3 regions of the Psychrobacillus sp. NPDC058041 genome follow, and region 3 is predicted to be linked to each of the others. Evidence: riboswitches for the same ligand, from Rfam matches in the RefSeq annotation. Region 3 holds a riboswitch; each other region holds the start of a gene.

Region 1 (10,428 bases), on a different contig from region 3:
TCGCTCGCCAAATGGGATTCGCTTAGCACCAATCGCGCTATATAACTCATTCCAAGATGTATGGAAAACCGTGCAAATATTAAAGAAAATAATGAAGGAAGAGTTATATAAAAAGTACGAAAACAAACGAGATGTTATCGCTTAAAAATAGGAGGGCTAGAATGTCGAAGGATATTTCAGAGACTCATGATAATTTGAAAAGTGAAAAGGGAATTTATACTGATTTTCAGAATGATATGACGTACGGAGATTATTTGCAATTAGATAGTATTTTGGCTAGTCAAAAACGGTTATCTGGCCATCACGATGAAATGCTATTTATTATCATTCATCAAGTGAGTGAGCTTTGGATGAAGTTACTATTGCATGAATTAACGAGTGCCATTCAAGCAATTCAAGCGGATAAAATGCAAGGTGCTTTCAAAATGCTTGCGCGTGTAACGAAAATCCAAACGCAAATTATTCAAGCATGGGATGTGTTATCAACATTAACTCCTGCTGAGTATTTAGAGTTTCGTGATAAGTTAGGAAAAGCATCTGGATTTCAATCTTTTCAATACAGACAAATTGAATTTGCACTCGGTTATAAAACAAAGCATATACTTAAAATCTATGAAAAAGATACTGAGTTATACGAGGAACTTGAGAAAGCGTATAACGCACCAAGTATTTACGATGTTGCGATACTTTCATTAGCTAAAGCAGGATTTGATTTGAACCCAATGGTGGTGAACCGGGACTTTTCCGTAACTTATGGGGGAGATGAAACGGTCGCTAATGCATGGAAAGAAGTCTATCAAAACGTGGATAAGTACTGGAATCTATATCAATTAGCAGAAAAACTTGTAGATGTGGAAGATTGGTTACAGCAATGGCGCTTTCGTCATATGAAAACAGTCGAACGCATTATTGGCTTTAAAAAAGGAACTGGTGGTTCATCAGGTGTCAATTACTTACGTAAAGTGCTCGATCATCGTTTTTTCCCGGAGTTATGGGATTTGCGAACAAACTTATAAAGGAGGAAGCCAATGGATAACCGGTGGATTGATATTTCACAACCATTCTCGAATAAAATCGGCACTTGGCCGGGTGACACACCATTTCACTTTGACATAGCCTATTCAAAAGAACAGACTGGTTCGGTCAATATTGGACGATTCACAACAAGCGTGCATACGGGGACACATGCCGATGCACCTTTCCACTTTGACAATGACGCACCGACGATTGAACAGCTTGACGTCAATATTTATATAGGCCGTGCTAGAGTAGTGGATATGACAGGGTTTGATTTCATTGGAAAAGAAGAATTGGAAGCAGTTGAACTTGATGGGGTGGAACGTTTACTATTAAAAACAACCGAAAAAACATGCGTAGAGCATTTCCCACCAAAGATTCCCGTATTAAAAGAAAATATTGGGGCTTTCTTGCAAGGAAAAGGAATCTTTTTAATAGGAGTTGATCATCCTTCTGTCGATGCATTAGACGATAAAGAATTATCAACCCATCACGCACTTTATCAACATGGAGTACACATATTAGAAAATTTATTATTACAAGATGTGTCGCCAGGTGATTATGAACTGATTGCACTTCCACTAAAGATACAAGGGGCAGATGGCAGTCCAGTACGGGCAGTGATTCGACCGTTTAAAGAATGAAAAAAGCTTACATAATTTTGGTTTTGTTATTATTAGCGGGTTGTGGTGCTAAAACAAAATCTTTACAAGAGATTTATACAGGGGAAGGCATGAAGGAAGTTGATAAAATCGTACTGACAGATGGAAGCACAGGCTCTTCAAAAACGATTACAAACGGTACGACCATCAATGAATTGATGTCACTAATAAAAGATATTCAGTTTACGCCACAAGCAAACCAAGAAAAACAATTAGGTTGGCGATATAGCATCGGACTGTACGAAGGTGATAAGGAATTTAAGTTCTATTTGAATAAAATCGGGAAATATTATTACCATTCAAATCCTGATATTTTTCCAATTGTAGATGATTTTTATAAAGATTTAAATGTGGAGTAAAAGTAAATTGGTGAAAAATAGTAGGCTCGGTTCTATTCTAAAATAGGATCGAGTCTATTTGTAAATTTGACGAAATAGAAAACTATTGTGTATTTTTAAATCAATCGAGGAAGAATTGTGAGGTATGTCATACCAGTTACCTTTAAAAGCGCTTATACTAAGAATAGCTAGTAATTCCGGATTAACCTTATTTAGAATTCATTACGAACTTCTTTTAGAAGAGTAAGGTTTCCTGCGTATGCATTAGATTTTGCAATGGAGTTTACCTTGCTTCATGTGCATAATTTGAATGCAATTACGCCAAGGCAAATTTGACTAACAGGGAGTGAATGTTTTGAAAAAAATAGTTGTCGTAGGTGGAGGAATAACAGGTCTTTCTACCATGCATTATTTGCAAAGACTTAAAATAGAAAAAGCATTAGATATTGAATTGATTTTAGTAGAAGCGAATGAGTATTTAGGTGGTAAAATTCATTCGGTTAAGGAAAAGGATTTCATAATGGAAGTTGGAGCAGATTCTATTGTTGCGCGCAATGAAGGAGTGATGCCTCTAGTGGAAGAGTTACACTTGCAGGACGAGCTTGTTTATAATGCAACAGGCATCTCGTATATTTACACAAACAATGAATTGCATGCAATTCCTTCGGATACTGTATTTGGAATACCGACAAGTGAAGAATCTTTGGAAAGTAGCACACTAGTTTCTGATGAAGGTAAAGAAGAAGCATTAAAAGATTTGGATTTGCCGAATGAAAGCTTTACGAAAGAAAGCTCAATCGGATCATTTTTAGAATACTTTTTAGGGAAAGAGCTAGTGGAGAAACAAATAGCTCCAGTGTTGTCCGGTGTTTATTCCGGGAAGCTGGACAAGTTGACTATGGCGTCTACACTGCCTTACTTAATTGATTATAAAAATAAATATGGCAGCATTATTAAAGGTTTAGGTGCCAATAAGGAGCAGTTCCAAGCAGCGGCAAATAAGAAGTTTATCTCCTTTAAGGGTGGCCTCTCAACCTTAATAGATCGAATGGAAGAAGAATTGAGAGACTCGACAATTATTAAAGGAGTTCATACGACGAACATTGTGAGAAATGATGCTATTTATGAAATATCATTTACTAATCATGAATCAATAGAAGCGGACTATGTTGTGCTTGCGACGCCACATAATGTAGCACAAACCTTACTGCAAAATGAAGATTTAGATGTAGATTTTAATAAATTGAAAAACTCATCGCTTATTAGTATTTACTTAGGTTTTGATATTCAAGACGATCAGCTTCCAGCAGAGGGTACTGGTTTTATAGTATCTGAAAATAGCGATGTGAAATGTGATGCGTGCACGTGGACTAGCCGTAAGTGGCAGCATACATCAACAAACAGCAATTTGCTTGTTCGTATGTTTTACAAGAACTCAAATCCTGCGTTTGAAAGCATGAAGCATATGAGTGAGAAAGAACTAGTTCAAGTTGCATTACAGGATATAAAGAAGAGCTTAAAACTAAGCGGTGAACCTAAAATTGTGGAAGTGACGAAATGGAATGACCAAATGCCAAATTACCATTTAGAACATGGCGTAGCAATTAGATCATTAAATGAGAAATTATCTGTTGAGCTACCAAATGTAATACTTGCAGGCTGTTCTTATTATGGTGTTGGTATCGGTGCTTGTATTAAAAATGGAAAAGAAACAGCAGAGATGATTTCTAGAAGAATTTTATTATAGATACATTTTTAGGACCAAAATTCTTTTTTGGTCCTTTTTTTGTAGAGAAAATGAAATTGTCGATGCTTTAGTGTAATTTACATATTTTATGTTTATGATACGATGCGGTTAGGGGGTGTTTAATTGTTAGTAAAAACGCGTTCGGACGAGTATAGTTTTACTGGTTTACAGTTGTTGAACCGCCGTTTGCCCGAAATGCATGAGATGAAAGAATTGATTCATACAAAAATGCATATGGCGAAGGCGGGGATTTATGGGGAAGTTCGTGTGGACGAGGTATTCCAGAAGTACTCATTTCCTTTTCAATATGTAGTGCTCCACGATGTTAGTTTGGAATCGTTTGGTAAGTTTCAGATGGATACAGTGTTTTTAACCCAATATTTCGCAGTGATTTTGGAGAGTAAGAATAAAGGAGGGAAATTGCGTTTTAAACAGAATCCTTCCCAGTTAGAGCGAGAAAATGAGGATGGTAAAGTAGATATATTTGAAAGTCCAGAAGTACAGATTGAACGAAATATATATTTGTTCGATGAATGGTTGCGACTGTACGGGGTAAAGATTCCTATCTACGGTGTAATTGTGTTAACGAATTCTAAAGTAATGATTATGGAGCCATCTACGAAATATACCTGCATTCTCCATCAGACAATACCGGTGTTTTTGCGGAATATTGTTCGTGATAAAGTGTGCTTAGATGTAAATGAGATGCACAAATTAGCAGAAAGAATCGTATCGAGTCATCAATCTAATTTTCCATATCCAATGTGCGAGAGGTGGGGCATCAATCCAAACGATCTTCTGACTGGTGTATATTGTGAGAAGTGTAAAGTGCATGGAATGGTAAAAAAGAAAAATGGCTGGAACTGTTTACGTTGCGGCCATGTGGATCGACTTGCCCATGAAAAAGCGATCTATGAGTGGTTTGTGCTAGTTGGGAAAAGCATTAATAATCGGCAATGCAAAAGATTTCTACATTTAAATTCTCCACAATCTGCATTGAGAGTTTTAAAATCAATGAATTTAATAACAAGTGGCAATTCAAAAAATACGATTTATAAGTGGGATTGGAAAGAGATTGCATCAAGGAAAACGTGAAACGGTCGAATAAGTGCCATTATCGGTTGAATCTAAGTGATAATCGGTCGAATAATAGTAAACATCGGTCGAATATGTGAAATAATCGGTCGAAAACTACCAAACATCGGTCGAATACTTGATAGACCCACCCGAAGTGTCAAGAAAATTCAAAACATGCCTTGACGCTTTAGTGCAATAAAGGTACTATATGTCTAACATAAAAAACTGAATAGTGAATTCTTATCAAGAGAAGCCGAGGGACTGGCCCTAGGACGCTTCAGCAACCAGCCGTAATGGTCAGGTGCTAAATCCAGCAGACTTGTATAAGTCTGAAAGATGAGAAGGGACGAATATTACATAATCGTAAAGCCTTCTTTTCATGGAAGGCTTTTTTTGTATTTTAGAGAGGAAGAGTGCGAATGGGATTACTAGAGAAACTACAAACTAATATGCTAACTGCAGACGGAGCAATGGGGACACTGCTTTATTCATATGGAATAGATTATTGTAATGAGGAATTAAATATACAAAAGCCTGAAATTATTGAGAAGATTCATCGAGATTATATTGTCGCTGGAGCAGATATTATCCAAACGAATACATACGGTGCGAATGCGATTAAATTAGCAAGGTACGGATTAGAAAATCAAATGAAAGAAATCAATGAAGCGGCGATTCATATTGCAAAAAGAGCTGCTGCACCAGGTGAACAATTTGTGCTTGGTACGATTGGGGGGATACGTGGTATTCGGAAGAGTGATGCTTCTATGAATGAAATCATCGCAACACTTAACCAACAAGCTAGCCACCTCTTATCCGGCACCCCAGATGGGCTACTACTCGAAACCTATTATGATTTTGAAGAGCTTATGGCATCGGTCACGCATTTACGTAAAATGACGGAAACACCAATCATTGCTCAAGTATCAATGCATGAACCTGGAATTTTGCAAAACGGCTTATCACTAAATGATGCATTACATCAGCTTGAATCAATAGGAGCAGATATCGTTGGAGTTAATTGTCGTCTCGGACCGCATCATACGATTCAAGCATTTGAGGGAGTAACACTTCCTAAAAAAGCATTTCTTTCCGCTTATCCGAATGCGAGCTTGCTCGATATGGAGGATGGACGTATTGTGTACGAATCGGAAGCGGATTATTTTGGGAGGGCAGCGTTATATCTTCGTGATGCGGGTGTTCGACTGATAGGTGGATGTTGTGGGACTACTCCAAAACATATAGAAGCAGTGAAAAAAAGAATTGCCAACTTACCACCAATTACAAATAAAACAGTCACACCTAAAAAGCAGATAATCATTCAAGAACCAGAGCCAACAATCAATAAACCTCTACATGAAAAAGCGAGAACGGAAAGAACAGTTATTGTGGAACTGGATACCCCGCGTCATTTGGACACGACCACTTTCATAGAGGGAGCGGAAAAACTATATGCTGCTGGAATTGATGCGGTCACAATGGCGGATAATTCACTTGCCTCGCCGCGAATTAGTAATATGGCAATGGGATCAATGCTGAAATTACAAAACAATATACGTCCACTTGCACATATTACTTGTCGTGATCGCAACTTAATTGGCTTGCAATCTCATTTAATGGGTCTTGATGCGCTTGGAATTCATGATATTTTAGCAGTAACTGGAGATCCAACAAAAATTGGAGACTTTCCAGGAGCTACAAGCGTTTATGACGTATCGAGTTTAGAATTACTTCAATTAATTAAACAGTTAAATGAAGGTATTTCATTTTCAGGAAAATCTCTTCGAAAAAAAGCAAACTTCTCTGTAGCAGCAGCATTCAATCCGAACGTTCGCGTGCTCGATCGCGCAGTAAAGCGTCTAGAGAAAAAAATCGAGTGCGGAGCTGACTATTTCATCACGCAACCAGTCTATACAAAAGAAAAAATTCAAGAAATATATGAAGCAACAAAACATTTGTCCACACCAATTTTCATCGGTATTATGCCACTGACAAACAGTCGAAATTCGGAGTTCTTGCACAATGAAGTGCCTGGTATCAAATTATCAGATGAAGTGCTCGAACGTATGCGTGCTTGTGGAGAAGATAAAGAGCGTTCTACAGCAGAAGGCATACAAATTGCAAAAGAACTGATTGATACTGCAGCCGAATTATTTAACGGAATTTACATCATTACGCCGTTTTTCCGTTGTGATATGTCACTGGAATTAATTCAACATATTAAAGAGATTGATGAAAAGAAAGTGAGAGAAACCAGCTATGTCCAAACATCTAATTGAAAAACAGCTTCAAAATAGAATACTTATTATTGATGGTGCAATGGGTACGATGATACAAAATGCGAATCTTTCTCCAGAAGATTTTGGTGGGGAAGAATATGAAGGTTGTAATGAGTATTTGAACATTGTGAACCCAAATGTCATCGAGCGAATTCATCGTGAATATTTAGGGGCAGGTGCTGATATCATTTGCACAAATACATTTGGCGGAACGCCAGTTGTGTTGAATGAATATGATCTTGGAAACGAAGCATATGAAATTAATTTCCGAGCAGCGCAAATTGCCAAAAATTGCACTGCTGCATTCTCTACACCTGAATGGCCACGTTTTGTAGCAGGAGCAATTGGACCGACAACCAAAACATTATCTGTTACGGGCGGTATTACGTTTGATGAATTAACGTATGACTTTTACGTGCAAGCAAGAGCTTTAGTCGAAGGCGGATCGGATGTAATCTTACTTGAAACGAGTCAAGATATGTTGAACGTAAAGGCGGCAACTATTGGAATAAAAAAAGCGTTAAGCGAAACAGGCAAAGAACTTCCGATAATGATTTCAGGAACAATCGAGCCAATGGGTACGACACTTGCTGGCCAAAGCATTGAAGCATTCTACATTTCCATTGAACATATTAAACCACTTTCAGTGGGGCTTAACTGTGCAACAGGGCCTGAATTTATGACGGATCATATTCGATCCCTTTCCGAGTTGTCGGATGGATATGTGAGCTGTTATCCGAATGCAGGATTACCCGATGAAGAAGGACATTATCATGAATCTCCTGAATCACTTTCGAAAAAATTAAAAGGTTTTGCGGAAAAAGGTTGGTTAAATATTGTGGGTGGGTGTTGCGGAACTACTCCTCGACATATTCGAGCAGTTCGGGAAGCAGTGAAAGGCATTGCGCCGCGGAAACTAACGGAAAACGTACATGGTCATGTCGTGTCTGGAATCGAGCCGTTACTGTATGATGATTCGATGCGCCCGTTACTTATAGGAGAGCGTACGAATGTAATTGGTTCACGAAAGTTCAAGAGACTAATTGTGGAAGAAAAATTTGAAGAAGCTTCAGAAATTGCACGTGCACAAGTAAAAGGTGGTGCGCACGTTATTGATATTTGTCTTGCGAATCCAGACCGCGATGAGCTAGCGGATATGACAAATTTCATGAAAGAAGTTGTAAAAAAAGTAAAAGTGCCGCTTGTCATTGATTCTACTGATGAAAATGTGATTGAAGAAGCATTGAAGTATTCGCAAGGAAAAACAATTATTAACTCGATTAACTTAGAAGACGGAGAAGAACGATTCGATGCTGTTATGCCACTTGTTAAAAAATATGGTGCAGCAGTAGTTGTTGGAACGATTGATGAAGTGGGAATGGCTGTTACTCGTGAACGAAAGCTGGAAATCGCAGAACGTTCCTATGATTTACTCGTAAATAAGTGGGGAATTGCCCCTGAAGATATTATTTTTGATCCATTAGTTTTCCCAGTAGGAACAGGAGACCAACAATATATTGGTTCCGCCATAGAAACGATTGAAGGAATACGTTTAATAAAAGAAAAAATGCCTCGTACATTGACTATTTTAGGAGTAAGTAACGTATCATTTGGTCTTCCACCGGTCGGAAGAGAGGTGCTTAATGCCGTTTATTTGTACCACTGCACACAAGCAGGTCTTGATTATGCTATCGTAAACACAGAAAAGCTGGAGCGATATGCTTCTATTCCTGAGCAAGAAATCGCTATGGCAAACGAGCTTTTATTTACAACAACCGATAAAACACTTGCTGATTTTACGGATTTTTACCGTGATAAAAAGAAAGAAAAGACAGAAGCAGATATCCCTAAAACAGTACCCGAACGCCTTGCTTATTACATTATTGAAGGAACGAAGGAAGGGCTTATCCCTGATTTGGAGGCAGCACTTCAGATGTATGACACTCCATTAGATGTCATTAATGGGCCATTGATGGCGGGAATGTCAGAGGTAGGGCGTCTTTTCAATGATAATCAATTAATCGTAGCGGAAGTGCTTCAAAGTGCAGGTGTGATGAAGGCATCAGTTGCTTACCTCGAACAGTTCATGGAAAAGAAAGAGGATGACTCTGGTAAGGGGAAAATTATTCTTGCAACTGTTAAAGGCGATGTACATGATATAGGGAAGAACTTAGTCGATATTATTTTAAGTAATAATGGATATAAAGTAATAGATGTTGGCATTAAGGTAACTCCAGCGACACTAATTGAAGTCATTCGAAAAGAAAAACCAGATATCGTTGGGCTTTCTGGGTTACTTGTTAAGTCTGCTCAACAAATGGTTATTACGGCGCAAGATTTTAAAGAAGCGGGAATTGATGTACCTATGCTTGTTGGAGGGGCAGCATTATCCAGACGTTTTACTGAGACGAAGATTTCTGCAGAGTATGATGGACCTGTATTATATGCAAAAGATGCAATGCAAGGACTGGATCTTGCAAATCGTTTGCAAAACGAAGAAGATAAAACCGTCTTATTAGAAGAACTTATTATACAACAAGAAAAACGAAAAGTAGCAGAGGCAACTCGAGCTTCAAAATCAGCTGTTGCAGTTTTAACGAAGCCAATAAAAACGGTGCGTGAGGATGTCCAAGTATACAAGCCAAAAGACTTACGACGACATGTTTTGAAAGATTATTCTGTCTCTCATTTATACCCATATGTTAATATGCGGACACTTATTGGGCATCATTTAGGACTCAAAGGGTATAGTGATAAATTATTGGAACAAGGGGATAGCCGTGCCGTAGAATTACATGAACTTGTAACGGAGTTTCTAGGTGCAGGCATATTAAAGCCATCGGGAATGTATCAATTTTTTCCAGCCCAATCCAATGGGGATGATGTGATAATTTACGATCCGACTGATGCGAAAACAGAAATAGAAAGATATACATTTCCGCGCCAATCCGTAGAACCATATCTATGTTTGGCGGACTATTTAAAATCCGTAGATAGCGGAGAAATGGATTATGTTGCATTTATGCTAGTAACCGCTGGACACGGGGTGCGTGAAGCAGCAAATAAACTAAAAGAACAAGGAAAATTTTTAGAGAGCCACGCATTGCAAGCCACGGCTCTAGAGCTAGCGGAAGGATTTGCCGAACGAATTCACCAAGAAATTCGTGATCAATGGGGCTTCCCTGATGCAACCGATTTTACAATGCGCGACCGATTTGCAGCAAAATATCAAGGCCAACGATTTTCATTCGGGTATCCTGCCTGCCCAAATTTAGACGACCAAGGAAAACTATTTGGACTTATAAAAC
Region 2 (10,428 bases), on a different contig from region 3:
GTAGTCGCCATACCAACTGCAGCCCATATAAAAACATGCATATTGGACTTTTTCTCTGCCCATTTTTTCCACAAAGGAAACGTTAAAAACTGTATGAGCATATTACCAACTGAAAACATACTAATCCAAAATATTGTTGCTTCCGCTACTCTTACATTATAAATATTGAATAATCCCCACGCCGATTGCCAAGCAAAATTAAAAAATAGTGCTGCCGCTAAAAACCAAACAAAGTTGCTATGTTTAAAAATGCTCCAGTCCATAGACTTCTTTTTCACTTGTTCATTTCCTACTTGCACAACTTCTTCTTTATGCTTTAATAGGAAAAAAACTTCTAATAAGCCAAATCCAAAAGCTATTGTGAAAAGTATTTGATACGCTACAACACTTTCCGAGGAATCTTTCATTAAAATACCGATAAGTAACGTCGACACAAGTCCGACCATCGTTAACAGTCGGTTTCGATCACTAAAAAATTGACCTCTTCTAGATTCTTCGATCATTCCACTAATGAATGTTTGCCAACCAATATTGGCTACTGTATTCGGGACGCTAATGAAAGCAATAATCCCTAAAAAAGCCCATCTTTGGAGAGAGGGAGAAGGCAAAAAAACAACTAGTACAATCAACAAGAACATTAGTCGAGCGAGTAAAACAGACATTGCAACCAATTTCTTCTGAGCACGCGCCCGATTTAATAATATAGCTGCTGGAATTGTCATTAATAGTGCAATTAACGGAGGCAACGAACTAATTAATCCAACTTGATAATTAGTTGCTCCCAATATCGTAATTGCGAAGATTGGAAAAAAGTTATTGGAAAAATTAAGTGCTATAGTAGATGCCATTCCGTGGTAAATACTAATCTTTTCATTATACGGTCTCATTCTGTCAGCCCATTCAATAAATAATATAGGTTATGCTAGAATTATATACTTGCATGCACAGAAAACAAGTACTTCGAGACACAAAATTTATTAAATTTTGATAAATCGCTTTTTTGCGTAAACATACGTAACCGCAAGTGCAGTAACTAAAACTGCTCCTTTAATAATATCAAATGCATAATAAGGTAAATTTAAAATGGTTAAACCGTTAAGCAAAATGTGTTCATGATATCGCTCCTTTTTCTATACCCAATATTTTAGGAATGTTTTTATTGTATTCTGGATAAATGATTCCTTTTTCCGTAATAATTGCTGTAATATATTTGCCTGGTGTGACATCGAAAGCAGGATTAAATACTTTTGTATTTGGTGGAGCCACTTGCTTCCCTGCAACATGTGTTATTTCTTCTGCTGGACGCTCTTCAATCCGTATTTCCTTACCGTATTGAATCGTCAAATCAAAAGTAGAGGAAGGAGCAGCAACATAAAATGGAATGTTAAATGCATGTGCTAGTAAAGCTAAATTAAGTGTTCCAATTTTATTAGCTGTATCGCCGTTTGCCACGATTCGGTCTGCGCCAACAATAATTGCTTCAATACCTTTTGCACCGATTGTATGCGCAGCCATGCTATCTGTTATAAGTGTGACATCTACACCAGATTGCTGAAGTTCCCAAACGGTAAGTCGTGAACCTTGAAATACCGGTCTAGTTTCACAAGCGAATACCTGAAACTGTTTTCCTTGTTCGCTTCCTAGATGAAATGGGGCTAGTGCAGTTCCATATTTCGCGGTTGCAATGGATCCTGCGTTACAAATGGTCATAACTCTCGTATGGTTTCCAAGCAAAGACAGTGCAAATTCTCCAATATTTCGGCATGAAGCTTCATCTTCTTTGTAAATATTTACAGCTTCCTCTAAGAGACGATTTTTCGCTTCTTGTATAGTTACAGTCTGTTGAACAGTGCTACGTAAACGTTCTAAAGCCCAAACTAAATTGACTGCAGTAGGTCTTGAATCCCCTAAATACATGGCGTCTTTTTTTAGTTGTTCTTGAAATTCTTCCAACGTATTTGTTTCATAGTGCTGAGCTGCCTTAGCTAAACCGTATGCAGCTGTAATACCAATGGCAGGTGCACCTCTTACTTTTAATGTGATAATTGCGTCATACACATCTTTTAGAGTTTCTAGTGTTACATATTCAATTTCAAGCGGTAACTTCTGCTGATCTAAAATTCTTAGCTCCTCATTGTTCCACTCAATTGATAGCGGAATACTCATTTGTGGTTCTCCTCCAATAACGAGATTACTGCCTGAATAGAATGTAAATCATAACGTTTTAAAATAAGTGCCTCTCCTACTTGTAATGCTTGTTTTTTGAAATCAAGTCGTTGTTCTTCGTCTGCAATCGCATCCAAATCCTTTACATGAGCTAAACCAATTGTTCTTCGAATTAATTCACAACCAGCAAAACCAAGTGTATCGTGGAAAACTTTCTCCAAAACATATTCTTCAAATCCCTTCGTATTCTTATATGTTTCAATACCTTTTGATTTCCATAGGATAGAAAAATTCGATGAAAATACTTCCCAGGTTTGTTCGATATGTTGAACAATAGTATTTCGCGCTTCTGCTTCTCTAGTAATAGATTGAACGATTAAGTTTGCTAAAAATATCCCGATATCAAATCCAATAGGACCATAAAAAGCAAACTCAGGATCAATTACCTTCGTTTCTGTTTCACTAGCAAAAATACTTCCCGTATGTAAATCACCATGAAGCAAAGCTTCTGCTTCCGTCATAAAACTTCTCTTCAATTTTGCAACTTCAAGCTTTAAAATTTCATTGTTCCAAATTGCCTCAACCTCTGCTCTTAACGAAGGTTCAAAATCATTTGTTTCATGATCAAAAAATGGATCCGTAAAAATAAGCTCTTCCGTAATTTTACATAGCTCTGGGTTTGAAAACTCGGAAACTAACCTCTTTTTTTCAAATGGATGTAATGCAAAATCTGATGTGTGAAACAGTGTTTGAGCAAGATACTCACCAATATCCTTCGAGAGCTTTGGATAGGGTTCAAGTTGGATTAATCCTTCACGTGCAATTTTTAGATGGGATAGATCCTCCATAACTGTAATTGCAAGCTCTTCATCGGTAGCATATACAACTGGAACAAGATCCGCTGCAAATTCAAACTGTTTTTTTAACGCATTTGCTTCAATGATTGCACGCTTTAATGTGAGTGGCCAGCTTTCACCAACTACTTTTGCATATGGCAATGCCTGTTTGAGGATTAAACTTTTGTCACCGTTAGATTCCTTAATGTGAAATACATAATTCAAATTGCCGTCACCAATTTCACTGCAACTTAACTCAGCGTCTTCTGAGAAAAAGTTTAGTCCTTTTGCATATAAAATCGCACGCTCTTCAGTTAACGATTCATATTGTCTCTTCGTAGCTATTGTCATTGTTCTCTACCTTTCCCTTACAAAATAAAAAGCCTCTTTCCAAAGAAAGAGGCGCAGAATAAGAGAACTCTCGCCTCTTATCTTTCAGAAAGTTACCTTTCTGATGGAATTAGCACCGTGCCTTACGAGATTTTTCATCTCGGCGCGAAAAGCGCCCCGTCTCACAACGGTATTACGGTCGGTTGCTGGGCTTCATAGGGCCATTACCCTCTGCCTGCTCTTGATAAGAGTGCTGTTACATACAACTTTATGCTATTTGAAATGAATCCTAACATATTAAAAAAAGAACTGTCAATCTTTTTTTAATACAATAAACTTTCTAAAAACTGTATTGACAATTTTCTAAGAGCGTGAAATAATCGTAATTAATTTGACAATACAAAGTGAAACCAATTGAATAAATTATTCTTATTTAGAGCAGGTGGAGGGACAAGCCCTATGATACCCGGCAACCGGTCCGATTATTGGAAACGGTGCTAATTCTTGCAGTCATTTGACTGAGAAATAAGAAGTCGTTATACATTAACCTCTTCTTATTTGAAGAGGTTTTTATTTTATTTTAAAGGAATGTGATGACAAATGAGTGGAGTATCAGCTCTCTATCAGGTGTATGGGAAGCCAGGTTCTTTTGAAAAAAGAGCAGATGGTATTGCACTTGGTTTAACTATAGGATCTTGGACGGATTTACCATTGATAGAACAAGAACAATTAAAAAAACATAAAGGTCATGTTGTTTCGATTAATGAATTCGAACATACTTTTCATCCGCTAAAACCAGATCAAATCAAAGCTGAAATAAAAATTAACTATCCTAATGCAAACTTCTCAGCTGATTTACCTGCCATTTTAACGACTGTATTTGGCAAACTATCGCTAGATGGTGAAGTGAAGCTTCTAGATTTAGAATTTTCTCCAGAACTTTTAGATCAGTTTCCCGGACCAAGGTTTGGAATTGAAAGCATCCGTGACCAACTGGAAGTGTATAATCGTCCACTTATCATGAGTATATTCAAAGGAGTAATTGGTCGAGATATTCATTACTTAGCAGAACAGCTTCGACATCAAGCACTCGGTGGAGTCGATCTCGTCAAAGATGATGAAATCCTTTTTGAAAATCCACTCACTCCTTTTGAGAAACGGATTACAACTGCAAAAAAAGTATTGCAGGAAGTGTATGAAGAGACTGGACATCGGACTCTTTATGCTGTTAATTTATCTGGTCGAACATCCCAATTAAAAGCAAAAGCACAAAAAGCAAAGGAACTTGGGGCAGATGCTCTATTATTAAATGTTCATGCATATGGACTGGATGTACTTCAAGAGTTAGTAGAAGATGATAATATCCAACTGCCTTTTATGGCTCATCCTGCTTATAGTGGGGCATTCACTTCTTCCTCATTTTACGGGGTTGCAACTCCACTTCTACTTGGAAAATTGACACGATATGCGGGGGCAGATTTTTCGTTATTCCCTTCACCTTATGGAAGTGTTGCGCTTGAAAAAACAGCTGCACTTTCATTGGGCGAAGAATTGACGAAAATAAGTACAGTAAAACGAACTTTCCCTGTTCCATCTGCAGGTATTCATCCTGGTTTAGTCCCTCTATTAATCGAGGATTATGGATTTGATAGCATTATTAATGCTGGCGGAGGAGTACATGGTCATCCAGCCGGTGCAACAGGAGGAGGGCTAGCTTTTAGGCAAGCCGTGACGGCTGTACTTGAAGGAATCCCTCTTAAAGAAGCAGCACAACAATACTCCGAATTAAAAACAGCATTGGATTTATGGGGGTAAGAATATGAATAAGCTTGTTATCTTTTGTGACTTTGATGGCACTATTACGAACCAAGACAATATTATCTCTATCATGAAAAAATTTGCTCCTCCTGAATATTTGCCGATTAAGGAAAATATTTTAGGACAAAGACAGTCTATTCGTGAAGGTGTAGCAGAAATGTTTGATCTTTTGCCTGTTTCCTTAAAGGATCAGATCATTTCTTATTTGCTAGAACAAGCACAAATTCGAGATGGATTTGCTGAATTTGTTTCTTATACAAAAAAACACAATATACCACTTTATATAGTTAGCGGTGGAATAGATTTTTTCGTCCATCCAATGCTTGAAAAATTCGGACCATTTTCTGGTGTTTATTGCAATGAATCGGATTTTTCTGGAGAATCTATTAAAATCCTGTACCCGCATGGCTGTGATGAACAATGTACAAGTCAAAGTTGCGGTTGTTGTAAGCCTTCTATTATCCGTAAGCTTCAGGGAAGTGATGCATTAAGCGTTGTAATTGGTGACTCTATTACAGATCTTGAAGCAGCCAAATTGGCTGACATTGTCATTGCTCGAGATTTTCTCATTGAAAAATGCGAGGAGTTACATATTTCGTATGAACCGTTTGAAAATTTCCAAGATGTCATAAATGTTATTGATAAGAGGCTAGGTGTATAAATATGACAACTCTCCATAGTAAGTGGGAAGAATTAGCAGACATAAAGGATGAATTAGCCGCACGCGATTGGTTTATGGGGACTAGCGGTAACTTAGCTATAAAAGTTAATAGCAATCCAATAGAATTTTTAGTAACAGCTAGTGGAAAAGATAAGAACAAAAGAACAAAAGAAGATTTTTTACTTGTAAATGAGAGCGGAAATCCAATTGAAAATACGGATTTAAAGCCGTCAGCAGAAACATTACTACATTGTGCTATATATGAGAATACTTCTGCTGGTTGTAGTCTTCACGTACATACGGTTGCGAATAACGTAATTTCTGAATTGCACGGTGATCAAGGGAAAATTGATTTTCAAGGTCAAGAACTTATTAAAGCTTTTGGTTTGTGGGAAGAAGAAGCTATCCTTACCATTCCTATCATTCCAAATCATGCGCATATTCCACTTCTAACGAAAGAATTTCAATCTCATATATATGCAGATAAAGGAGCTATCTTAATAAGAAACCACGGGATTACCGTTTGGGGTAAGGATGGTTTCGAAGCTAAGAAGCTACTAGAAGCTTGTGAGTTTTTATTTCAATATCAATTAACATTACATCAAATAAAATCAAAATAAGAGAGGAAGATTTTAAATGGCTATCATTAAATTCCAAGGAATAGAAGAAACAATTGAAGAGCAAAACGAGGTTGCAGCTTTTTTAGCCAAACAGGAAGTTATTTACGAGCATTGGGATATCGAAAAATTACCAGAGCCTCTCCGTGAAAAATTCGATCTTAGCGATGAAGAAAAAGAACAAATTCTCTATGCTTTTAAAGAGGAAATTGATAACATTTCAACTCGCCGTGGCTATAAAGCATCGGATGTTATATCTTTATCTGATTCTAATCCTAATTTAGATGAATTATTGAAAAACTTCGAGCGCAAACATCTTCATACGGATGATGAGGTTCGATACATTGTTAGTGGTCACGGGGTATTCATTATACAAGGAAAAGACGAAAATTTCTTCGAAGTACATTTATCACCCGGAGATTTAATTTCCGTGCCAGAAAACATTACGCATTACTTTACACTTTCAGAGGATCGTAAAGTAGTTGCTGTTCGTATCTTTGTCACAACAGAAGGCTGGGTACCAGTGTATCAAGACGAAATTACCCAAAGTTAAGTCTATATAAGAAAAGCGCAAGCGCCCTTTAAGTGCAATTGTCTTCTCTACTTCTAGAGTGCTTTGGACGAAACATTCGCTACACTATTACCGATGGATTTTGAGGAGTTGGAAGTGTCTACGTCACTTCCAACTCCTCATTTTCGGTCATCTTGTGGCGAATGTTTGTCCGTCGCCCTCTTGGAATTTGCGAGGACATGATGCGTTTGGTTTGGCTAATTAGAGAAAAAATACTTCCTTACTCTTTTAAAAGCTTCCGAAGATACCATTTCGGAAGCTCGTCACTTCTCTACCTTTAGATACTATCTATCTTTTCACTGGTTTGGCTTACCATATGGATAAGCAAATCAAGACCCTGGACTGAGCGTAACTTATGAAACATTGTCTGAAAAAAAGATGAATCAAAATCTGCTCCAAAATAAAAAAATCTCCCTTGTTGTAACTTTCTAAACGCAACAAAGGAGATTTTTTAAATGGGTAATTCTAACTCAAAAAAGCCTTACTAAAAATTTTTAAAGAATAACCTAATAACATCTGCCCCACCTATAAAGGCTCCCAAAGAACCCACTAAGTTAGTAAGGACAACTACCAGTAAGATACGTGTAACCTTATTATGCCAGAATCCTTTTACAGTAAATACATCTTCTGAAAGCGTCTCAAAATCCCCGATGTTTGGTCGACGGTAATATGCCTGTACAATTCCCGATACCCACCCTGATGCTATTAATGGGTGTAAAGTAGTGATGGGAGCTACTATAAATGCCGATAATATTGCAAGCGGATGACCAAGAGCAATAGCTGCTCCAATAGCCGCAGTAGTCCCTGTCCATAATATCCAACTAAACGCTTGGTCAAACCCCGCTGTTGGATTTGCTAAAAAGGTGTAAACCACAATAGCAATAAGAAGAACCGGTATTACCCACCCAAGAATCTTTGGAACAACTGATTTTGGAGGGGTTTGAGCTAACGCTACTAAATCATGTTCTTTATGAATCTCTTTAGTAATACCCGGAACATGCGCGGCTCCTAATATAGCAACAATCTTTTTACCCGGTGCATCTTTGATTTTTTGCGCTAAATATTGATCTCGTTCATCGATTAAAGGAGTCTTTAGTTTTGGAAAAGATTCGGTGAACTCAGCAAGAACTGCGTTAAGTGTATCTTGTGATTTCATTTTTTCGAGTTCTTCTTCAGTTATACTTTCTCTGCTGAAAATACTAAAAAACACGGAAGTAAGAAGTTGGCTCTTTCCTATCCACCCAAGATTATGCCAAATACGAGAAAAGGTAATTTGTATATTTCGATCAGCTAGTACGAGATTGGCACCTGTTTCTTTTGCGGATTCAATCCCTTGAATCATTTCCTGACCTGGCTTTATTTCAAATTGTTTTGCTAAACGATTTTGAAACGAAGAAATAGCTAGATTCATTAATAGTAATGTAGCTTTTTTTTCTTTAATTACTTTAAAAATATCTGTCTCTTTCCACTTATTGCTGTCCATAACAGACTGATATCTTTGTTCATCTAATTCAATACAAACTGTGTCTGGTCTTTCTGCTTCAATCACTTCTTTTACTTGTTCTGCACTTTGTTTAGATACATGCGCAGTACCGATAAGTATGAGTTCTCTACCATCTAGGTTTATACGAGTAATATTATCCTCTTTCACAAGCTTCTTCCTTTATAGAGCATATTTCTTTTGCGCAATTTTTTACTTTTAACTACGAAAAGACTGTCTATTATTAATAATGAATTAGATTAGGATAAATTTCAAATAGTTTTACTAATTGAATCAATTTCATGATTAAAAGTTAGATCATAAAACACGAACAATATTAAAGTTAAGTGTGAGAATATGTATTATATACCCTTCATAAATCAGTATGATTTCCGCTATCAGCGGACGCTTTCCGTGGGGTGAGCGATGTCTCATCTTCTCACTCATCCCGCTGGAGTCGCCGCCTGTCGCTCCAATCAATAAAATAATTATTATTCGTGTTTAGATAATTAAATGATATTTATGAAATTAACTCAATTAAAAAAAAGATGCGTGAATCGCAGATAATGACATTTCCAAAAAAGTCTTGAGAAAAGGTTTTTCGATGGAAAAGTGATACACTAAGAAAATAATTTAACTAAAAAGGAGTAATGCGAAATGTATATTGTGACAAATAGAATTAAAACAAAACTAGGCTTTGCAGAAAAAATGGCTCCTAATTTCACTAAGCCAGGTGCATTACAAGAAATGGAGGGTTTTGTAAAAGTAGAAGTAACTCTTACACAAAACCTAACAGATTATGATGAGTTAAATGTAAATATGTACTGGGAAAACCTCGAGAACTTTGAAGCTTGGAAAAACAGTGATGTATTTAAAGAATCTCATAAACGACCAGAGCCAGGTTCAAAAGCTGCTTCTCAAGAATCACCACTCCTTGGAAATGAATTAGTTATTTCAAAAGTTGCTTCAACAATTGAAGCCATTTCTTCTAAATAATATTGATTTATTTTAAAACTCCTACTTATGCGTTTATACAACGCTTAAGCAGGAGTTTTTTTATAAAAATTCTCTCAACTTTTCATCCACTTAAATTTTTGGTATACTAAAGTAGTTACCGATGGTAACTATTATCTTAGGTAACTACTTTTTTTGTGAGGAGTGTTTCTAATCAATATATATCGAGAATTTTTTCAACAGTTTATTCAGCTGTATCGTCCATTTGAAAATCATTTGAATATCCAACTAGCTAAGCATGATTTATATAGAGCGCAGTGGACTATTTTGTTCTATTTATCCAATAATGGTTCTGCAACACTTGTTGAGCTTTCCAATTATCAAGGTGTAGAAAAGCCAACGATTACGAGAACGATTAATCGTTTAGAAGAATTAGGATATGTTGAGCAGCTATCTAGTCAAGATAAGCGGGAAAAAAGAATGCAACTAACGTTACTTGGAAAAAATGTTTATGGAAATGTTCGAGTAACAATTGATGCATACGAGCAAAATATTCTAAAAGGGATATCTGATGAGGATCAACTAAAAGTAATACAGGTTATGGATAAAATACGGAATAACATTCTAGAGTTAGGAGCTAAATAATATGAATCAATCCAGACCAAAACTATGGACGAAAGATTTTATCGTGGTATCTTCCATTAACTTGTTAATAACGTTAATTTTTTATTTATTAATGGTGACAATTGCAGTATATGCGGTGAATGAATTCAAGGCTTCAACAAGTCAAGCAGGTTTAGTAACCGGAATCTTTATCATCGGAACTTTAATTGGGCGTCTTTTCATCGGACGTGTAATTGATTTGATTGGTCGCAAAAAAACATTGTTTATTGGGTTAGCTCTATTTACGCTAACGACATCCCTATATTTTGTAAACCTGGGTTTATCTTTCTTACTAATAAATCGATTTCTTCATGGTTTAACTTTAGGGATAG
Region 3 (10,428 bases):
TCCATATAATTAGCTTATAAAAAAAACGAATAATTTCCTCTCTCTATTGTACAAAACATACAGTAGAGAGGGAAATTATTCGAAACATTATCAGTTACTCAAATTTTTTCACCTTTGTATTTCGTCGCTCATTTCGTATTAATTTATAGTCCGCTTCCAAGTTATTATTTATTCTTTTTTCCACACTTTTTCCAACAAACCATAACATAACAACAATTAGAACTACTATTATTGTTCTTACAGGCTGCGTTACAAGTGCTTTTATATCAGATCCAATGAAGCTTACTACTAATATCATGATCATTTTACCTAATGTGACCGTCCATAAGTACGTTTTCTTTTTTATGTTAGACAAACCCGCAACTATATTCACAAGTGCAGATGGAGTAAAAGGAAAACAAATGAGTAAAAATAATGGTCCAAAACCATTTCTCTCAACCCATAATATTAACTTTTGGATTTTTTCATGTCTGGTTATAAAGCCTAAAACTCTAGCACGTCCATACTTTCGGATGACTAAAAAAACTGTGTAAGCCCCTGCAGCAGAACCCACCCAAGATAATAAAAATCCGAATAACATTCCGTATGCATTGACATTCGCTACAATAAATACAACTAAAGGTAAAAATGGTAGAAAAGCTTCTAAGAAAGGCAGGAAAATTCCTATCAATGGTCCTAGTGCTCGGTAATCGTGTGTTAAATTAGTCAATGTTTCAAATGAAAACCAGCTAGGCATGATTACTCTCCTCTACGAAATAAATAAGTACCTCCACTAGGAGAAACAGAAATTGGGTTACTAACTATGTATATTTATAATATTCCCAATTTTCGTATGTATAAAACTTTTGATATATAGTATAATTTGTTCATTCTATTTTTAAAAGGGGGTTAAAGCTTATTATGAATAATAATTCATTTCTAAAAGGATTAAAAGCAGGAATTAGTATTGCAATTGGCTATTTCCCAGTAGCATTAACGTTTGGTTTATTGGCAAAAACTACTGGTCTCTCCATTATGGAAGCAACAGCAATGAGTATATTTGTTTTCGCTGGTGCGTCCCAATATATGTCATTAACGCTTTTTTCAAATGGAGTTGATCCTATTTTAATTGTATTAAATACGTTTGTCGTTAATATTCGTCACTTCTTAATGACGGCTGCGTTGAATGAAAAGATGCAAAGTGAAAAAAGATGGATTAAAGGAATATATGCTTTTGGTATAACTGATGAATCCTTTTCTGTGCTAGCTACTCAAAAAGAGGATAAAGTACGTACTTCTTTTGCATTTGGGGTAGCCCTGATTGGTTATAGTAGTTGGGTTTTATTCACAGCTATCGGACATGTCATAGGCGCAAATCTACCTACTTTTTTGCAAGCAGCTATGTCTATAGCCTTATATGCTATGTTTGTCGGGTTATTAGTACCATCTATGCGTGGGAATCGAAAAGTAGTAATGCTAGCTTTAATCGCTGCCATTATTAATGGATTCTTTTATTGGACAGAATTATTATCAACAGGTTGGGCTATTTTAGTAGCTACACTTGCATCTTCTATATTGGTTGAAATTATTTATGCAAGACGTATTATTAATTTGCCGGAAGGAGCTTAAACGAATGGGTACTTGGTATTGGTGGACACTACTTGGAATGGCTATTGTCACATATATTCCGAGGGTTTTTCCACTGACTTTTTTAGAAGGAAGAAAATTACCTCCTGTTATCTCGGGTGTATTAAGTAATATTCCATTTGCAGTGCTAGGAGCATTAATTTTTCCAGCAATTTTATATGTACAACAAGGGAATATAGTATTCGGAATTATTGGAGCAGTTGTCGCATTTACCCTTGCTATTATCTCTGCGAATGTCATGGTCGTAGTATTAGGAACTATCAGTGTTTTGGCAATATATAGTTTAGTATTTTAATAATTCGGAATTATTTTATTTTAAAAGTATGCTTGACGTTTTTGTTTTTATTGTTTAATGTTGGTATCAATTCTTACAACAATTACATAGCACATCACTTTCTTATCAAGAGAAACCGAGGGACAGGCCCTATGACGTTTCGGCAGCAGATTCACTTTTGAACACTGTGCCAATTCCTACGAGCAGTTAATGCTCGGAAGATGAGAACGAGATTGTTTTTCAATTTTTCGAAGAGCTTTCTTTTTCTTATCTGCTAACAGATAAGAGAAAGGAAGCTCTTTTTCGTTCCCCTGTCAGAAAGTTAGATAGCTGTAATTTATTGTTTGTAAAGAATCAACTAACTTTTCAGGAGGTTATTAAATGATTGAATTTAAAAATGTTTCCAAGACATTTCTTCTTGGCAAAAGGGAGGTGCATGCAGTAAGAAATGTTTCATTAACCGTGAACGAAGGTGAAATATTTGGCATTATCGGCTTTAGTGGTGCTGGCAAAAGCACTTTATTGAGACTTGTCAATATGCTAGAGCGTCCATCCACTGGAACCGTTATGATTCAGAATATTGATGTCAACGCACTATCTCCCAAAGAGCTACGAGAAAGACGTCGCAATATCGGAATGATTTTTCAAAACTTTAATTTATTTAACTCTCGCACGGTTGCAGGAAATATTGCATACCCACTTAAACTTGGAGGTTTATCAAAACAAGAAATTAATCAGCGAGTAGAAGAACTATTACAATTTGTCGGTTTATCCGATAAATCGAAGGATTATCCGGACCAATTATCTGGAGGACAAAAGCAACGGGTAGGAATTGCTCGGGCATTGGCCACCTCTCCAGATGTGCTCATATGTGATGAAGCTACTTCAGCATTAGATCCAGAAACAACAGCGGAAATATTACGTTTATTAAAAAAGGTAAATCAAGATCTTGGCATAACAGTTTTACTAATTACACATGAAATGCACGTCATTCAATCTATTTGCCATCGTGTAGCAGTAATGGAAAATGGCGAAGTAATAGAATCTGGAGATGTATTTGATGTATTCACCAATCCGCAACATTTAACGACGCAACGGTTTATCCAATCTGTTCAACAAGATTTACCTTCTGAAACCATTTTAAAAGAGTGGCGTTCTAGAGGCGGTAAGAAATTATATCGCGTTATTTTTAAAGGGGATATTACAAATGATGCAGTACTGTCGCAAGTAACTCAAAAGCATCAAGTTCACTTTAATATCGTCTATGGCTCCGTTCGAGAACTACAAGAAAAGCTTTTTGGGAATTTACTAATCTCTTTTGAAGGTAATTCCGAAGCGATTCAAAAAACACTACGTGACCTAGAAACAATCGTTGACATTGAGGAGGTTGCGCACCATGAAAGTTGATTGGACAACATTTTGGCCACGAATTTTAGAATCAACCGGGGAAACTATCGTCATGGTCATCACTACATTGATATTCGGCTCTATTCTTGGAATCGCCATTGGTTTATTACTTTTTGTTACACGAGAGAAAAATATTTTGGAAAATAAGGTCATATTTCAAGTGTTAAATATTCTAATTAATATTATTCGACCTATTCCATTTATTATTTTCTTAGTTGCCATTTCACAATTAACGAGATTAGTAATTGGTACAACAATCGGAACGGCAGCTGCCATCTTCCCAATGACAATCGTTGCTTGTTTTTCGATAGCCCGTGTCGTGGAAAATAATTTAGTCAGTATTGAACCAGGGGTAATTGAAGCTGCTCAAGCAATGGGTGCTAGCCCTATTCGAATCATATTTACCGTATTGATTCCCGAAGCGCTTGGACCACTGATTTTAGGACTTACATTTATTAGCGTTAGTTTAATCGATTTTTCTGCCGTAGCAGGTACAGTTGGTGGTGGCGGTTTAGGACATCTTGCCATGACTTACGGATACCAACGCTTTGATGGTAGTGTCATGCTCGTAACTGTCATTATTTTAATTGTTCTAGTGCAACTCGCACAATGGCTAGGAAATACTTTATCTAAAAAATTTATGAGACGATAGAAAGAGGAGTTTTGATATGAAAAAGTTTAGTTTATTTTTATTAGCAATTATTGCTGCAATTTTACTTGCGGCTTGTGGAAATGAAAAAAGCGGAGATTCAAATACAAAAGAAAAAGTAAAAGTGAAAATTGGTGTAAATGGTTCAGATGGCGTACAGTGGCCGATTCTGAAAGAAAAAGCAGCTAAAGAGGGCATTGAGATTGAGTTAGTTGAATTTGCCGATTACACTTTACCAAACAATGCGCTTGCCAATGGAGATATAGATTTAAACGCATTTCAACATATGGCTTTCTTAGCGCAGTATGTAAACGAAAGCGGTAATGATATCGTCCCAATTGGTTCTACTATGTTCGCACCACTTGGCGTTTATTCCGAAAAAATTAAAGATATCTCTGATATTAAAAAAGGTGATAAAATTGCAATTCCAGACGATCCATCTAACCAAGCACGTGCACTTCGTTTATTAGAAGCAGCTAAACTTATTACATTAACAGATGATTTTGGTCTATTCGGAGATCCTTCAAAAATTGCAGAAAATCCATTAAATCTAGATATTATTCCAATGGTTGCGCAGCAGACACCTCGAGTACTACCAGATGTAACTGCGGCAATTATTAATAACGGTGTTGCAGGTCAAGCTGGCTTTTCACCGGGGGAAGATCCAATCTTTAAAGAATCAGGAGATAACGAATCCACGTATCCATATGTAAACATAATCGCAGCACGAGCGAAAGATAAAGATAATAAAGCATTTAAACGCATTCTGGAATTATATCAAGAAGATGATATTAAAAATGCCGTTACAGAAGATACAAAAGGCGGTTCCTTACTAGTGGTTCTTTCGCAAGAAGAATTAAATAAAACATTTGAAAAACTATTAAAATAAAGGAGGAAAATAACATGAGTATCGCAATAGAAAAAAGAGATATAATCACTAATTCAATTGAGCAAAATCGGGAACTGTACATTCAAACCAGTCAAGAAATCCATGCAAATCCCGAAATTGGAAACAAAGAATTTTATGCAAGTGCAAAACATGTAGAGATACTTAAAAATGCAGGTTTTGAAGTAACTACCGCAGTTGCAGGACATGAAACATCTTTCTTTGCGGTAAAAGATAGTGACAAGGAAGGTCCTTCTATCGCTTATTTAGCCGAATACGATGCCCTTCCTGGTATTGGTCACGCTTGCGGTCATAATATTATTGGAACAACGAGCGTAGCTGCAGCGATTGCATTAGCAGAAACACTATCTGAAACTGGTGGACGTGTCATCGTTCTTGGTACCCCTGCAGAAGAAGGTGGACCTAATGGAAGTGCAAAAGGAAGCTTTGTGAAGCATGGTTATTTGAAAGATATCGATGTTGCTTTAATGATTCATCCTGCTGGAAAAACTTCTTTAACTAGTGAAACGCTTGCGGTAGATCCATTAGATTTTCATTTTTATGGAAAAGCTGCGCATGCATCCGGTTCACCTGAACAAGGCATAAACGCATTAGATGCGGTCATTCAGCTATTCAATGGAATAAATGCACTACGTCAACAATTACCATCGGACGTTCGTATTCACGGTATCATCACTCATGGTGGCGATGCCCCAAACATTATCCCTGACTATGCGTCTGCTCGCTTCTACATTCGTGCTGAAACTTGGAAAAAAACAGAGGAGGTCGCAGAAAAGGTTCGTGCGATCGCAAACGGAGCAGCCCTAGCAACGGGAGCTTCTGTAAAAATCGAACGTTTTCAAAATGAGGTACAAGACTTCGTATTAAATTCCGTATTAGATGAAGTAATTCATACTGAACTAGAGGCCATCGGAGAATTCGTTCATCTTGAAAAACGAAAAGGAAAAGGATCAACTGATGCTGGAAACATTAGTTACGCAGTACCTACCGCGCATCCACATATAAAAATTGGACCCGACGACTTGATTGCACACACGATTGAATTTAGAGAAGCAGCCAAATCAGAAACAGGAAACGAAGCGCTTATTAAAGGAGCAAAAGCACTCGCAACAACTGGCTATCGCCTTTTAACAGATGCAGAATTACTGCATAAAATCCGCAAAGAATTCGAAGCTTCCTTAGTCCGAAAAGAAGCGGAATAAGAAAAGGCGTGAAATAAGGCTTAAGTAAATAATTTTACGATTCGGAGGAAACGGCTTTATGCTTGCCCACTGAAAACGTTGCCTACAGGAACTTGTTCATCGCTCAAAATTTACAACTAAGAAAAACTGGGCAAGAGTGCCCAGTCCTTTTAAGAAGTGAAACTTAGAAATCGGTGATTTCCGCTATGGCGGACGCTTTTCGCGGGCATGGCTTCAGTCTCCTCGTCACTGCGTTCCTGCGGGGCCTTCCGCTCATGCTATTCCCGCAGAAGTCGCCGCCTCCGCTTCAATCAACTTGTCACTAATGGAGGTGGATAGATTGGTCAGAAGAGATAAAACAACTGTTAAAAAGGAAATAATTTCCGATGTTTGATCTCCGCTTCATTTTTCGTGGATGCTACTTCCACTTGCCCTATTGATAACAAAGGAAAGTACCAGTTCAATATTTCGACGAAGCATATTTTCTTTCTTATTTGCGGATTGATTGAAGCGGAAGGCGGCGACTCCTAGGGGATTAGCAAGCAAATCAAGACCCTGGACGAAGCGCAGCGAAGGAAGCGGCTTGATGCTTGCCCCCAGGAAAGCGTTCGCCTGCAGCGGAAATCAACCTTTAAAAAAACATCCTCCACTTTTTTTAAGTGGAGGATGTTTTATTTTTGTCTCGATTTTTCATATGTGTCGCATACCAAAATCCACTTGTTAAAGAGGCGGCATCTATAATATAAATCCACCATCTATGCGTGTAGCCAGCATACACCGAGGCGGCAAATAGGGCAACCGTTAATACTAAAGATACATAATGATTAAATGTTATACGAGTAAATAATATAACTAGCAGTGCCGGAACAAAAATGGCTAATATTATTTGTGTTGATAAAGATAGTGTTTCCATAATTCCTCCTACCTAACTAATATTAAGCCTAAACGATAATGATCGTGTTTGAACAATATATGCTGCCGTAGACGGAGCTCTCCCCCCGCATCTAATACTTCCAAACGGCAGTGAGCGGCATTAATTTGAACGGCTTCATATAGTTCGCTCTCATTTGTCACTTTTCGACCATTTACTTTCACAATAGATTCACCGATGAGAAGTCCCATTTTCTCTGCTGGTGAATCTTCTAATACCGCGGCTATCATAACACCATTCGACTGAGGAGATACTGCGAATGTTCCAGCCATTTCTTTTTTATAAGCAATATATGAAATAGCTAATCTAGCAATTATTCCAATAATCAATGCAATTACACTTATAATTGGCATTACAAAACCTATTGAGGCAATGATCACAATTACAATTCCTAATTGCCAAACTTGTTTCCCTAAGTTAGGGAAAAACTCCAATGCAAGTTGCTTTCTACTTTTTTGTTGGAATCCAATGACAAATGGAAATAATATTAGAGAAAATGTTGAGTCTCCAAGTGTAAATTGCGGCCAATAAGGTAGATAGGTAGAAATCACATCTCCGGGTATAACCATTAAAACGGGTAATAACCACAAGCGTTTCGTTACATATTCAATTGCTTCACTACCTCTAGCTGTTTTTACTAGTCTTGGAGAAGCATTTGCTGCCCCGTGTTTTTGAATAAGAATTCCTTCAACAAATAATAACAAACCAGCTAAAATAACTATTGGAACAATTGCTTCCTGCATTATATTAAAGCCAGCAATATTCCGAGAAAAAATATGAAAAGACCAATCATACATATTCATAAAATACAGCGTAAGTGCGCCTAATGCCATTGCATAAATAGCAGAACCAAGTTGGTAAACAAAAAACAATATAAATACAATCATCCATGCACTATAGATAAATAACCAGGAAGATGGAACGACCAGTCCTACTAAGACACTGATGACCGAAAGAACAATTGCCCAAACATACCCATCCAATAAATGCTTTATCTCTGTCCAACCCCATAAAATTCTAGTGCGGAAATGCTTTCTTTCTCTCTTCACACGAAAATAACCAATTAATATGGAGAAAAGAAGCGTAATATACACTACAGGATTTAGGAAAAAAAGTCCAATTCCTTTAGCCAATTCGATAAAAATATCTTCCATTATACGCAAACCCCTCTCTTACAACTATCCGTCCTATTATTGTAACAAACGAGGAGGGCTTTGCGTATAGATTTTTAGGATAATCTTATTTTTTCAAATTGTGAATTAAATAACTTATCCCCATTTGTAATTGCTTATCGTTCTCTTTTCTAGCTTTATAGTCCGTAAGTGTCTTAGAAAGTGATTGGAAAAGGAGATCATCTATTTCATTATTAGCCTCAAGTTTACTATCTTGACGGTATTTTTCTACTGCTTTCATTGTATCTTCATCAAAATAACCATCTTTTCGCACAATATTGTAATCTAATGCTGCTAATATATTTTGAGCGTATTTTATTTCTTCTCCATAATCCCCTACTCTAAATTCACCGTGAGGATATTTAACATCCATTGTGAACAATTCCTCTGGCTCAACTTTTAGATCTGCTTCAATGCCTTTATGGTGAATCCATTCTTGTTTTGGTGTTAGCCATTTATGAGTAGAGATTTTCAGCTTGCCCCCATTAGAAAGTGGATGCGTTTCTTGAACAGTTCCTTTTCCAAAACTTGTTTCACCAACTATCATCGCACGGTTGTTATCTTTTAATGCACCGGCTAATACTTCACTCGCAGAAGCACTGCCACCATTTTGTAATAACACTGTAGGAATTTTATTTAAATAAGGTTTTTCCTTACTTTCAGTGTTTAACATCTCAAGAACCCCATCTGGATCTTGCATGTAAGCGAAAGTTTTTCCATTTTCAAGTAAAGTACTAACAATGGAGGCGACACTAAATAAGTAGCCACCAGGATTACCTCTCACATCAATAAGTAGGCCATCAATTCCTCTGTCCACTAATGATTTTGTTTGTTTTTTCCATTCCTCACCTGTATTTTCTCCAAATATAGAAATGGTAACAAGTCCAATCGAATATCCATTTACTTCATATACTTCACTTGAAACTGAATGCAGAGCAATCGTTTCCCGTTTCATATGTAACTCAATATGGCGTCCCTCGCTTGAACGATAAACTGTCATTTTAAGACTCGTTCCTTTTTCACCACTGAGCATTTTGACAAGCTCGGACAATGATTTTCCATCGAGTCTTTCTCCATTTACTCTCACAATTTCATCTTGAGGTTTTAATCCTGCTTTAAAAGCGGGAGAGTCTTTAAGAGGTGCTACTACAATAAATTTCCCACCTGAAATCATAATTTCTGCACCGATTCCTACTCGTTCTTCTGCAAGAGATGCATCATGTGCAGTCGCTTCCTCTTTTGTTAAATACGTGCTATGCGGATCTTCTAATGCCTGTGCCATTCCCCGTATTGCACCTTCCACGATTTGTTTATCATTTTTTGAAAATACCGCTTCCTTTTTAATTAATTGAAATGCCTCATCAATTACTTGATTATTACTTATAGCCGTTGTTTGTTGTTTAGGTGATGATTTTCCGAACCATAAGTACATCACACCGAGCAAAATAATAAACAAAGATACATATAAAAAAATCCGACTTTTGCGCAAGCTATACCTCCTATTTTTCCACTAATATATGTGAAAGAAGGAGAGTTTAATACTCGCACAAAAATCGGAAATTAATTAAGACTCTTAACTAAATCGCTAAGCATTTGTTCATCCATTGGACCAACTATCTTATTTTGAATCGTTCCATCTGTGTTAATCATATATGTAGTCGGAATAGTAATCGCTTGATATGTTTTTCCTACTGTTCCTTCTTCATCTAATAGAATTGGAAAACTTAATGCATAATCTTCTTGAAAACCTTTCACTTTATCAATTCCCGAATCCAAATTAACCGCTAAAATTTCTACATTTTCTTTCTCTGCCACGTCTTCGTAATAGTTCTGCATATCCGGCATTTCCGCTTTACAAGGAGGACACCATGTTGCCCAAAAGTTTAAGACTACTTTTTTTCCTTTATAATCTGCTAATGATACTTCTTTTCCATCCAGTGTTGTGAGTGTAAAGTTTGGAGCATTATCACCTTTTGTAATACCTTCACTAGCTGGATTTGTAGCTAAATCTGTTCCCAATTCAATATTGGACATTGCATCTGTTTTATCAACATTATTTTTTACAAACGAAATGGTCGCAATTGCAACTAAACAAGCAATAATTCCTAAACCAATTATTTTTTTCTTCACACATTTTCCCCCTAAAATTATGTACTTTATATTTCAAGAGTCATTAATAATAATAATCTACCGCTCCTATTATATGCATAAACGGTAGGAGAATACTAACTTGTTGCCTTAATAAGAAAAAACGGACAAAAAGACGCCTAAACTAATTCTA

Evidence for each region. A riboswitch is a leader RNA that binds a small molecule or an ion and turns the genes downstream of it on or off. The one in region 3 is predicted to bind S-adenosylmethionine.
Region 1: linked by a shared signal. The riboswitch ahead of ACFVR1_RS13970 (bifunctional homocysteine S-methyltransferase/methylenetetrahydrofolate reductase) and the one ahead of ACFVR1_RS00480 (methionine ABC transporter ATP-binding protein) in region 3 are both predicted to bind S-adenosylmethionine.
Region 2: linked by a shared signal. The riboswitch ahead of mtnW (2,3-diketo-5-methylthiopentyl-1-phosphate enolase) and the one ahead of ACFVR1_RS00480 (methionine ABC transporter ATP-binding protein) in region 3 are both predicted to bind S-adenosylmethionine.

The regions. Positions count from the first base shown of each region.
Region 1 is NZ_JBHVRO010000008.1:122,396-132,823, forward strand. It holds gene kynU (kynureninase) at 1-145, shown strand, start outside; gene kynA (tryptophan 2,3-dioxygenase) at 162-1,016, shown strand; gene kynB (arylformamidase) at 1,029-1,661, shown strand; gene ACFVR1_RS13955 (hypothetical protein) at 1,658-2,038, shown strand; gene ACFVR1_RS13960 (protoporphyrinogen oxidase) at 2,373-3,764, shown strand; gene ACFVR1_RS13965 (nuclease-related domain-containing protein) at 3,888-4,859, shown strand; SAM riboswitch class I at 5,079-5,184, shown strand; gene ACFVR1_RS13970 (bifunctional homocysteine S-methyltransferase/methylenetetrahydrofolate reductase) at 5,261-7,120, shown strand; gene metH (methionine synthase) at 7,101-10,428, shown strand, end outside.
Region 2 is NZ_JBHVRO010000007.1:76,022-86,449, reverse strand. It holds gene ACFVR1_RS12510 (MFS transporter) at 1-887, opposite strand, end outside; partial or broken gene ACFVR1_RS12505 (ABC transporter permease) at 978-1,106, opposite strand; gene mtnA (S-methyl-5-thioribose-1-phosphate isomerase) at 1,111-2,166, opposite strand; gene mtnK (S-methyl-5-thioribose kinase) at 2,163-3,353, opposite strand; SAM riboswitch class I at 3,428-3,583, opposite strand; SAM riboswitch class I at 3,759-3,864, shown strand; gene mtnW (2,3-diketo-5-methylthiopentyl-1-phosphate enolase) at 3,933-5,147, shown strand; gene ACFVR1_RS12485 (2-hydroxy-3-keto-5-methylthiopentenyl-1-phosphate phosphatase) at 5,152-5,811, shown strand; gene ACFVR1_RS12480 (methylthioribulose 1-phosphate dehydratase) at 5,814-6,431, shown strand; gene ACFVR1_RS12475 (1,2-dihydroxy-3-keto-5-methylthiopentene dioxygenase) at 6,448-6,981, shown strand; gene ACFVR1_RS12470 (TraB/GumN family protein) at 7,484-8,650, opposite strand; gene ACFVR1_RS12465 (heme oxygenase) at 9,137-9,475, shown strand; gene ACFVR1_RS12460 (MarR family winged helix-turn-helix transcriptional regulator) at 9,647-10,078, shown strand; gene ACFVR1_RS12455 (MFS transporter) at 10,080-10,428, shown strand, end outside.
Region 3 is NZ_JBHVRO010000001.1:101,244-111,671, reverse strand. It holds gene ACFVR1_RS00495 (TVP38/TMEM64 family protein) at 95-736, opposite strand; gene ACFVR1_RS00490 (AzlC family ABC transporter permease) at 901-1,608, shown strand; gene ACFVR1_RS00485 (AzlD domain-containing protein) at 1,613-1,921, shown strand; SAM riboswitch class I at 2,021-2,128, shown strand; gene ACFVR1_RS00480 (methionine ABC transporter ATP-binding protein) at 2,282-3,307, shown strand; gene ACFVR1_RS00475 (methionine ABC transporter permease) at 3,297-3,959, shown strand; gene ACFVR1_RS00470 (MetQ/NlpA family ABC transporter substrate-binding protein) at 3,976-4,845, shown strand; gene ACFVR1_RS00465 (M20 family metallopeptidase) at 4,860-6,065, shown strand; gene ACFVR1_RS00460 (CsbA family protein) at 6,700-6,957, opposite strand; gene ACFVR1_RS00455 (PDZ domain-containing protein) at 6,966-8,129, opposite strand; gene ACFVR1_RS00450 (S41 family peptidase) at 8,215-9,636, opposite strand; gene ACFVR1_RS00445 (peroxiredoxin family protein) at 9,708-10,277, opposite strand.